Regions from separate parts of the Mesobacillus subterraneus genome, predicted to be linked through region 2. Evidence: predicted binding sites of a transcription regulator. Region 2 holds the regulator's gene; each other region holds the start of a gene.
What was found. The regulator Rex, encoded in region 2, represses fermentation and respiration genes when NADH is low (regulators of the CRP and FNR family bind a similar motif). The targets are predictions, from matches to a motif close to TTGTGAAATATTTCACAA.

Region 1 (3,280 bases), 1.4 Mb from region 2:
GCTTTTATATATTGCAGCCTGGTACAGCCGCAAGCTCGATTATGAAAAAATAACCGCCAAAGCAAAGCAGGCCAGCGAACAAGTGAATAAAGGAATTTCGAAAAATATCAAAATTGCGCTGGTCCTGATCTTATTTTTGATTTTTGCGCGGTCCTGGTATATTTCAGGGATGACGAACTTCTATGCATTTTATGCAATTGACAAATATGGACTCTCGATTAAAGAGGCGCAGATTTTCCTGTTTGCATTCCTTGTTGCAGGTGCGTTCGGGACTTTTTTCGGAGGTCCGCTCGCAGACCGCTTCGGCAAGAAGAACATTATCTTTCTTTCGATGATTGCTACTGCGCCTCTTTCGGCAATCATTCCATTTATGCCATATTCAGTCGCATTCGCTTTGCTGACGATCAGCGGATTCATCCTGATGTCGAGCTTTTCTGTTACAGTGGTATATGCCCAGGAGCTGGTTCCCGGTAAAATCGGGACGATGGCAGGGCTGACGGTAGGTCTCGCTTTCGGAATGGGCGCCATTGGTTCTGTGGGACTCGGGTATCTTGCTGACTTGATCGGTATGCCATTGATGATCATCAGTGTCGGATTCCTTCCCTTGCTCGGAATATTGACCTTGTTCCTTCCAAAAGATGAACAACTTGCTGAATGGAATAATGATTAAAAGCCTCTTTCAAGAACACTTCTACACAAGGTTCCAATAATTAGTTGATAAGCTACAAATCTCAAGAAAGAGCCTAACAAAATTATTCCATTTGCATTATTTATGTTTAGGCATGCTCCTGTTAAGGAACAAAGAAAATGAGGATAAAAAGAAGGGGAGATCAACATGTCTAAATTTAAGATTAACTATTTTTTTGAAAAAGATTTTAAAGTTTCACGACCAATCGAGGTGGAAAACATTTCAGAAGCCATCCAGGATGCCAAGGATCAAGAAGGCCAGATTGAATTCACAGGTGAGGATCATGTTTTTTATAGATTCGATACGAAAGACATTAAGCTTGTGACGATTACTGAAGCTTAATTTATATACAAAAAGGGTGATGCTGTGATGGCTTCACCCTTTTTAGTTACAATTAAATTAAATTAATTTGATACGCTCTGCCAGCTCCTGCTTTTCTTCCTCGCTGAACATATTCTCAGCCATTGGGAAAAGGATGCTCTCTTCTTTAGCGAAATGGCTCACCAAAGTGTGGTTCGCATTTTTTATCATTTGTGCATTTTCAATCATTTTCTCTCTTGAAAAGCCTGTTGTTCGATCCTTCGTATTGTGTAGGAAGGTTCCAATGAAGCGTTTTGCCTGGTCATGTTCATATTCCATTACAGCAATTGGTCCCATTTCCCTTCCAATATAAATAGCCATCATCTCAAACAATACACCTTCTTCACGCTCCGAATGCGGTTCAAGCTCAACAAGGAACTCGATGACCAATTCCCTAAGCTTCGAAAAATTCTCCTCCATCTGCTCCCCTACCTCAATCTTCATTGAAATATCCAAAAGGTTCGCAAGCATCTCCAGTAGAGGTGGATGTTCATCTTTTAATTGTTGAAGACCCGCACTTAATCTAAAACTTGAATCCTGGTTAATCCCACTCATACACCCTGTCATCCTGATCGGTCTCCTATTTACTTTGATAATTTAATTATAGGAAGCAATCGCAACCGGGGTTGTGACGGGCATCACAATTTCTGTTCATTTGAGAAATTGTGAAGAAAGATTGACACTTTGTTAAACTTTCTAAAAATTTTAACAATTAATCTTCAAATATTATAAATCATTACATATAATGAATTTATAGCTTAAAGTAAAAGGAGTGAATTTACATTGCAAAATAATTTGTATCGCGATTTTTATAAAAAATCACTTATGCCAGCAGGAGTCAGTGACAAGAAAGTCTTCCTTGATCTCCAGGCTGACATGCTGCATACTCATTTACTGATTGGTCTTCAAGACCACCAGGAAGATGGCCGGGAATACTACCATTGGAACGTTACAATATATACTTCAGATTCGTCCGGAGTCTATGATGCTGGAAAACCAGTATATGCTTCAACATTGTATGACCGTTTTGATGAAGCTGTTGAGGCAGCGCGGAATATAGAAAAAGAGATCCTCAGTGACCAGCTTCACGCAGTGCGACCACAAGAAAAAATCAGTTAACTCCCTCATTTATCCCTCTCTTGATAGCTCCACCTTTTTTTGTTCCCATTTGTGAATTAACATACATATGTTGAATATAGCATAATTGTTAGTATCCATTTCTTAAAGGTATTTCCCTTCATCCTATTCAAACAATTCCGTTCATTTGTCGAGCCATATGACGACTTTTCCATAAGCCTGGTTCAATTTCCCGTCATTTTTCCAGACATTCAAAGCAACAAAAAAACCGACGAACAATATGTCCGCCGATTTCTTGTTTCCATTAAGCAAGCCTGAATACGATTCCGTGTCCGCCTTTTGGATATTCCCATTTGATATTCTGATATGGGCAGCCGATGCGGCAGCTGCCGCATTCGTGACAACCTTCATAACCTACCTGCATTCTTTTGCCTTCCCATTTGTATACTTCAGCAGGGCAGAATACCGTACATAGTTTGTCAGGGCACTGAGTCATGCAGACGTCATGGTCCAAAACGGTCAGATGCGATTTGGTGTCACACTTAAACCTTAAAAGAAATTGTTTTTCCTCGATGTTTGTCGTTGACATTATTTCACCGCCTTCCAGGCACGATAGATGTCTTGCATTACCTTAAAGGTTCCCTTTTCAGCTGTCACGCTGCGCATGATTTCTTTTTGTTTTTCTTTCTTCGGTGTGCCATCGACTGTGAAGAACTTGCTCATCGCTTTGTTCATCATTGGCAGGTATTCCTTGAAGTATTGCGGGTACGTCTCAAAGGTGTGTGCTGCATCCTTATATTTTTCAAGGTCCTTAATGATAAAGCTTCCGAATAAGGCCTCCTTATAGCGATTCAGGCTGTTTTCACTGAAGTCTCCATCTTTCTTTGCCTCGACGATCGCTTCCGCCGCCATTTGTCCCGATGCCATCGCCATGTTCGAGCCCTCACGGTGAATCGCATTGACTAGCTGTGCGGCATCTCCTACTACAAGCACACCATTTCCCGCAACTCTCGGCACAGAATTGAATCCTCCTTCAGGAATCAAGTGGGCCAGGTATTCGGCTGATTCCCCTCCCTCTATATAAGGACGGACCATTGGGTGTTTTTTCAGGTAATCGAGCAGCTCATATGGCTTCAATTTCGCTTTGATCATGCT
Region 2 (3,280 bases):
TAAGTCTTTTTCCATGCTGTGCAGATGGTCAAAAACAGCCAGCATTTCATCCCAGATGCTTTTTTCGGATTCAAGTCCGGTATTCTGAGCGAGATAGCCAATCATTGTCCCTTTAGGACGGATGATTTCACCGCCATCATGAGCTTCATACCCGGCGATGATCTTCAGCAGGGTTGATTTTCCTGCGCCATTCCTTCCAACAAGCGCGACACGGTCGTTGGTCTGTATTTCAAACTTTATATTCGATAAAATAAGATCAGCAGCAAAATATTTTGATAGCTGATTAACCTGTAATAAAATCATTATTTTTCACCTCTATTGCCTTAGAGATAGTGTAACTCAATAATATAGGCACGGCAATATGTGTGAACTGCGATAGGGGGATAGTGTAACCCTGAGTATTGTGAATACTGAAACAAAGTTCACACACAAGTTTGACAAAATAGTGTATCATTTGATAGAAAGGAGCTTACATATGGCAGAATTTACTCACTTTAATGAAGAGGGCAGAGCGAAAATGGTCGATGTCAGTGAAAAACCAGAGACGGTCCGCACAGCAGTCGCCCATTCAAGCATAACCGTGAACGAAGATATATATAGTAGAATCACTGAAAATAAGATGAAAAAAGGGGATGTACTGGCTGTCGCGCAGGTAGCGGGCATCATGGCAGCAAAAAAGACATCTGAAATCATCCCAATGTGCCACCCTATTCCTTTGACAGGGATTGACCTTTCATTCGATTGGGAGCAAAATGGTAATGACTATATCTTAAATATCGCCGCAGCTGTAAAAACAAAAGGGAATACAGGTGTAGAAATGGAAGCGTTAACAGCAGCTTCAGCATGTGCGCTGACTGTTTATGATATGTGCAAGGCCGTTGATAAAGGCATGGTGATTGGCAAGACGTATCTGGTCGAAAAAACCGGCGGTAAAAACGGTGATTTCAAGAGAGAAGAAAAGTTGAGATAGAAATACGGACAGGGTGGAGGATGGAGAATGACGAATGATGCTATGAAGATTCCGCAGGCAACCGCAAAACGTTTGCCACTGTATTACCGGTTCTTATTGAACTTGCATTCTTCAGGAAAGCAAAGGGTATCATCCGCGGAGCTAAGTGAAGCGGTAAAAGTGGATTCAGCAACAATCCGAAGAGATTTTTCCTACTTTGGAGCTTTAGGTAAAAAGGGATACGGCTACAATGTGAATTACCTGCTTTCCTTTTTCCGTAAGACATTGGATCAGGATGAACTGACGAAGGTTGCCTTGATTGGTGTCGGTAATCTGGGAACAGCATTTTTGAATTATAATTTTTCAAAAAACAATAATACTAAAATTGAGATTGCTTTTGATGTGGATCCTGGTAAGGTTAACACGAAGATCGGCGACGTGGCAGTGTATCACATGGATGATCTTGACAGGGTTGTCGTCGAGGAAGGAATCCAGGTGGCTATCTTGACTGTTCCTTCAGCGGTAGCACAGCCGATAACAGACCGATTGGTGCAGGCGAATATCAAGGGAATTCTGAACTTCACGCCGGCAAGGCTGAATGTGCCGCCTTCCATCAGAATCCATCACATTGATTTGGCGGTTGAATTGCAGTCATTGATTTATTTCTTAAAACATTATCCAACAGATACGGAAACAACTGAATCAGTGGAATAAAAAAATAGCTCCTTGCTGAAGGAGCTATTTTTTCTGTACATTCTTCAGTTTGAAATGGAACATGATCATTCTAATGCCTGATCCAAAATCGAACGTGGCTAGGGCAACAAGTAAATAGCTAAAGAATCCCCAGCCTGTCTCGGTTACATTCTGGATGGCAAAATAGGTAAACAAGCTGCCTAACAAGATGTAGACAATGCCTGAGAATAAAGGCGATTGCTTCATAACTTAAAATCCCCCAATAAAGCTTTGAATTTTCTCTGCTTCTTTTATCATTCTCTCAATGTCTTCCCTAAATACAGATTGAAGCAGGACAACCATTGTATTCATAGTAACGTGGGCGATTATCGGCACGATGATCCGTTTCGTTTTGACATAAAGGAAAGCAAAGGTGAAGCCCATCGCTGAGTACAGGATCACATGCTCCGGCTCCATATGCGCAAGCGCAAAAATGACAGAGCTGATCAGCGCGGAGAAAAAGAAATTCATTTTCTTATGCAGACTGCCAAATATGATTTTACGAAAGACGATTTCCTCTAATATTGGGCCGATAATTGAGCTGACCAAAATGATGACTGGGAACATTTCAATCAGTTTAATGATTTCCTGTGTATTCTCCGAGCCCATTTCGATGCCAAGCATATTTTCGATGTTGGCAGCTATTGATTGTGCGAACAGAGCAAGGAATACACCTGCGAAAGCCCAGGCAGCAGAACTTGCCGGAGATGAAGCATCACGTAGGTCAGCCTCTGTCTTGCGTTCTTTCCTTAGAAGCAGAAGCACGATCACAAGTGTCAGTGAAAAGCTGATTACGAGCCAGTATGGAATTGAGAGTGTCTCCATTTCCTCAAGGCTTTTTCCCATTGCAGCTCCGATAATGGCAACAATCGGGATGCCAATCAAGCTAGAAAGCTGCATGGCAATATAGGCAATAATGACGTACCAGTATTCCTTTTTCAATAGGATAATCTCCTTCTATTCGGATCGGTTTATGTGTATGCCATAAAATCTTTAATAAAGAATGTTATCTATCCATTTTACTAGTAATCATCAGGAAAGTTCAAATATCAGGGTGTCATTTGAATGTTTTGGTTAAAATTCCTTTGAACTGGCATACTCTTTAAGGTGTCCTTTTTTTGCCAGGCATACTTCCAAAGCACGAAATATAGGACTTGCTGTCGAAGGGAAAGAGGTTAGATTTAACTGCTGAATTTTATAAAAAAAGTTAGGCTTCACACTTGCAAAAAAAATTGAGATTCATTATTATATAAATTGTGTTAGCACTCTATCGAGGAGAGTGCTAATAAAAAATTCTACATATAATTTGAGGAGGTTGTTTCACTTGATCAAGCCACTAGGAGATCGCATTATTATCGAGCTTGTTGAGTCTGAAGAAAAAACTGCAAGCGGTATCGTTTTACCCGACACAGCGAAAGAAAAACCTCAAGAAGGTAAAGTCGTAGCTGTTGGAACTGGCCGTGTACTTGAAAACGGTGAGCGCATTGCTCTTGAAGTTGAAGTCGGTAACCGCATTATCTTCTCAAAATACGCAGGCACAGAAGTGAAGTACCAGGGAACTGAGTACCTGATCCTACGTGAAAACGACATTCTAGCAGT
Region 3 (3,280 bases), 650 kb from region 2:
TCTTTCGATTTCTTCTTTGATTTCAACTAGTTCGGCTATTCTTTCATTCACTTCAACGAGCTTCTCTTCCCCATACTTGATTGTTCGCTTCAGCTGCTTTTCTCCAGTGCGATCCTCATCGAATAGCAAAACCATTTCCTTAATCTCCTCGAGCGAAAAACCGAACCTTTTTCCGCGAAGAACGAGTTTTAGCCTTGCTAAGTCGCTGCCAGAATAAATGCGTCGACCGCCTTCTGTACGGGATGGTTTTAATAAACCAAGCTCTTCATAGTAGCGAATCGTCCTTGTTGTAACTCCAAACTCCTCGGCCAAATCAGAAATCGAATACATTCACAAAACCTCTTTTAAACAGAATAATCAGTAAATTAATTATACCATTGACGTTAACGTAAAGAGCAAGCCAGATTCCCAAAGGAAACCTGGCTTATTTTTTCACATATTGCAGCGGATTGACGCTGTTTGATTTTTCATAGTTCCACTTGCCTTCATGGATTTCAAAGTGGAGATGTTTGCCCCTGCTGTCACCTGTGTTGCCCATGTAGCCGAGTACCTCGCCTTTACTGATGGACTGCCCGGTTGTGACTGTACTTTTTTCCAAGTGGGCATAAAGGGTGGTGAATGTCTTGTCGTTGATTTTGTGTGTGATCAAGACGCAATTTCCATATGTAGCAGAATAATAAGAGCGGATGACGGTTCCAGAAGCAGCAGCAACAACGACGGCATCCGGGGATTCGTCAGCGATATCTATCCCGGCATGCAGCCGGCCCCATCTAGGCCCCGTAACCTGAAGTCAGTTCGCCTTCGGCTGGCATGATAAACACATTCTCAGGTTTGTCGGAATGATACTCTACTCTCTGGTTTTCTTTTAAAATCGCAATCTCCTGGGATGCGAGATTGACATAGATTTCATACATGTCCATGAGCTCGGATTTGTTAGTCTGTTTCTCTTTCTGAATTGAATCAAGCAATTCTTGCTTTTCATCGGTTTTTTTTTGCAGCTCATCTTTTAACGATTGCATTTCCTGGTGGTCATTTTCTAATGAAATTTTTTTCCTCTGCAAATCTTGTTCTTGGTTCTTCAATGCTTGCTGATCAGCATGATGTTTCGCCAACAAGTCTTTGTCAGCTTTAATGATTGTGCTTATGACAGTCGCTGTATCGAAAAGTTGTGAGAGGCTCTTGGAGTCGAATATCAAATCCACATACATGCTCAATCCGTTCTGGGACTGCATGGTTCGCAGGCGTTCTTTGATAAGCTGTTCACGATGTGAGATTCTGCCACTTAGATTATTGATTTGTTTTTTCATTTCAGCGATCGTTTTTTCAGAGGCATTAAGGGCATTGTTGAGATTACGAACTTTCTGGTTAACCTCAGCCACTTCATCATCCAATGACTTTAACTCTGCAAGGTAACTTTGTTCATCTTTACCCAGTGCTTCAATGTGGCTTTCCTTTTCTAAAACGTCTTGCTTGAGATCCAATCGCTTGTCCCTTATTTCTAATAGTTCGTTCGCTGCAGCAGGCTGTCCCACTATCATTACAATCCCAATCGCAAGCATTAAACTCCCAGTTTTTTTCACGTTCAGGGGCCCCTTTTCAATCTCTTCCTATCAACAAGTATACCTTCCTCTATCTACTAAACCTGTCGACTCTTGTATTCTCTATGAATATTTTAGATCTGAGTCATTATTTTTCTGATATAACGTAATTTTTAATTTTTGTACACAACTCATTCATTTTTTAGCCATTTTTTATACATATTGATAACGTTTACAAGTGTTGTACGGTGATAATATTCGTTTTACAATAAGAATGTGAAATAAATCACAAAACTAACTTAGAAAAAAAATAATTAAAGGATGATCTTATTTTTTTCAACACCAATGTGAAGTTATTCACAAATAATGAGATTACCTTACTAACCCCAAGGAGTTGACCATCATGCAACAGCATATTAGAAAAGTGGCGATTATCGGAACAGGATTGGTTGGATCAAGTGCAGCATACTCCATCCTTAACCAGGGAATCTGTGACGAATTAATCATGGTTGATATAAATAAAGAAAGAGCAATCGGTGAATCATTGGATCTATCTCATTGCATTGATTTTACAAATACAAGAACGAAAGTCCATGCTGGAACTTATCAGGATTTGGGTGATGTTGACATCGTTGTCATCACGGCTGGTCCACCGCCGAAACCAGGACAGACTCGTCTCGATACACTGGGAATCGGTGCTAAAATCATGGAGGATATGATTCCGCAGATCATGGCGAGCGGTTTTAATGGCATCTTCCTGATCGCCTCAAACCCAGTTGATATCATCACATACCATGTGTGGAAGCTGTCAGGCTTACCAAGAAACCGTGTAATTGGAACGGGTACTTCCCTTGATTCTTCAAGACTGAAAACCTATTTATCTGAAATTCTCGATGTTGACCCGCGCAGTATTTACGGTTACACAATGGGTGAGCACGGTGATTCGCAATTCGCTGCATGGTCTCATATCTCCGTCGGTGGCAAGCCTCTTTTAGAAATTTTAGACGAGCGAAAAACACAGCTTGGCGATATCGATTTAGATCAAATTGTTGAAGATGTTAAAAAAGTAGGCTTTGAAATCCTGAAGAGAAAAGGGACAACTTATTATGGCATTGGGAATGCGATTGCCTTTATCACGAAATCCATTTTCAATGATGACCACCGAATCATTGCCCTCTCTTGTGTATTAGATGGAGAGTACGGTGAAACGGAACTTTGCATTGGTGTTCCTGCCATTATTACGAGGGAAGGAATCAAAGAAGTCGTCGAACTCAGATTAACAGAAGAGGAACAGCGCAAATTCAGGAATTCAACTGCTGTGCTTCGTGACTACATGTCTAGCATTGGCTATGAAGAAAAGTTATTAGCAACCATTTAAGCATAAACATACTACTAAGAAAGAAGGCGCATCATTATGAAAGACTATGTCATGCCAAGAATATTTAAAGCTTCAACAGGAATCGCACAGGGGATTTTCGTCACTCTGGGAATAGGACTATTAATAAAAAATATTGGGACAAGCTTTGAAATCGATTCACTCGTGCAAATCGGTACCATTGCAATCAGTTTAATGGCACCAGCGGTTGGGGCCGGTGTGGCTCTTATGCTTGGAGCCAATGCTCTCGTCATTTTTTCTGCCATGATTGCGGCAGCGGTTGGAGCAGGCGCTTTGTCTATCACTGAGGCTGGTGTGCTGATTAAAGCTGGTGAACCAATTGGTGCCTTGTTAACGGCAACAATCG

Region 1: the regulator Rex is predicted to act here: its motif matches at 1,675-1,692, upstream of LC048_RS14355 (hemerythrin domain-containing protein).
Region 3: the regulator Rex is predicted to act here: its motif matches at 1,884-1,901, upstream of LC048_RS18310 (L-lactate dehydrogenase).

What each region holds. Positions count from the first base shown of each region.
Region 1 covers NZ_CP129019.1:2,748,395-2,751,674, forward strand. The annotation lists gene LC048_RS14345 (MFS transporter) at 1-670, shown strand, start outside; gene LC048_RS14350 (hypothetical protein) at 836-1,030, shown strand; gene LC048_RS14355 (hemerythrin domain-containing protein) at 1,088-1,603, opposite strand; gene LC048_RS14360 (hypothetical protein) at 1,832-2,167, shown strand; gene LC048_RS14365 (ferredoxin family protein) at 2,430-2,714, opposite strand; gene LC048_RS14370 (FAD-dependent oxidoreductase) at 2,714-3,280, opposite strand, start outside.
Region 2 covers NZ_CP129019.1:4,158,786-4,162,065, reverse strand. The annotation lists gene LC048_RS21640 (ABC-F family ATP-binding cassette domain-containing protein) at 1-303, opposite strand, end outside; gene moaC (cyclic pyranopterin monophosphate synthase MoaC) at 476-970, shown strand; gene LC048_RS21630 (redox-sensing transcriptional repressor Rex) at 998-1,663, shown strand; gene LC048_RS21625 (YdiK family protein) at 1,688-1,888, opposite strand; gene LC048_RS21620 (CPBP family intramembrane glutamic endopeptidase) at 1,892-2,623, opposite strand; gene groES (co-chaperone GroES) at 3,006-3,280, shown strand, end outside.
Region 3 covers NZ_CP129019.1:3,509,973-3,513,252, forward strand. The annotation lists gene LC048_RS18295 (MerR family transcriptional regulator) at 1-330, opposite strand, end outside; gene LC048_RS18300 (M23 family metallopeptidase) at 425-760, opposite strand; gene LC048_RS18305 (murein hydrolase activator EnvC family protein) at 771-1,580, opposite strand; gene LC048_RS18310 (L-lactate dehydrogenase) at 1,942-2,916, shown strand; gene LC048_RS18315 (PTS sugar transporter subunit IIC) at 2,953-3,280, shown strand, end outside.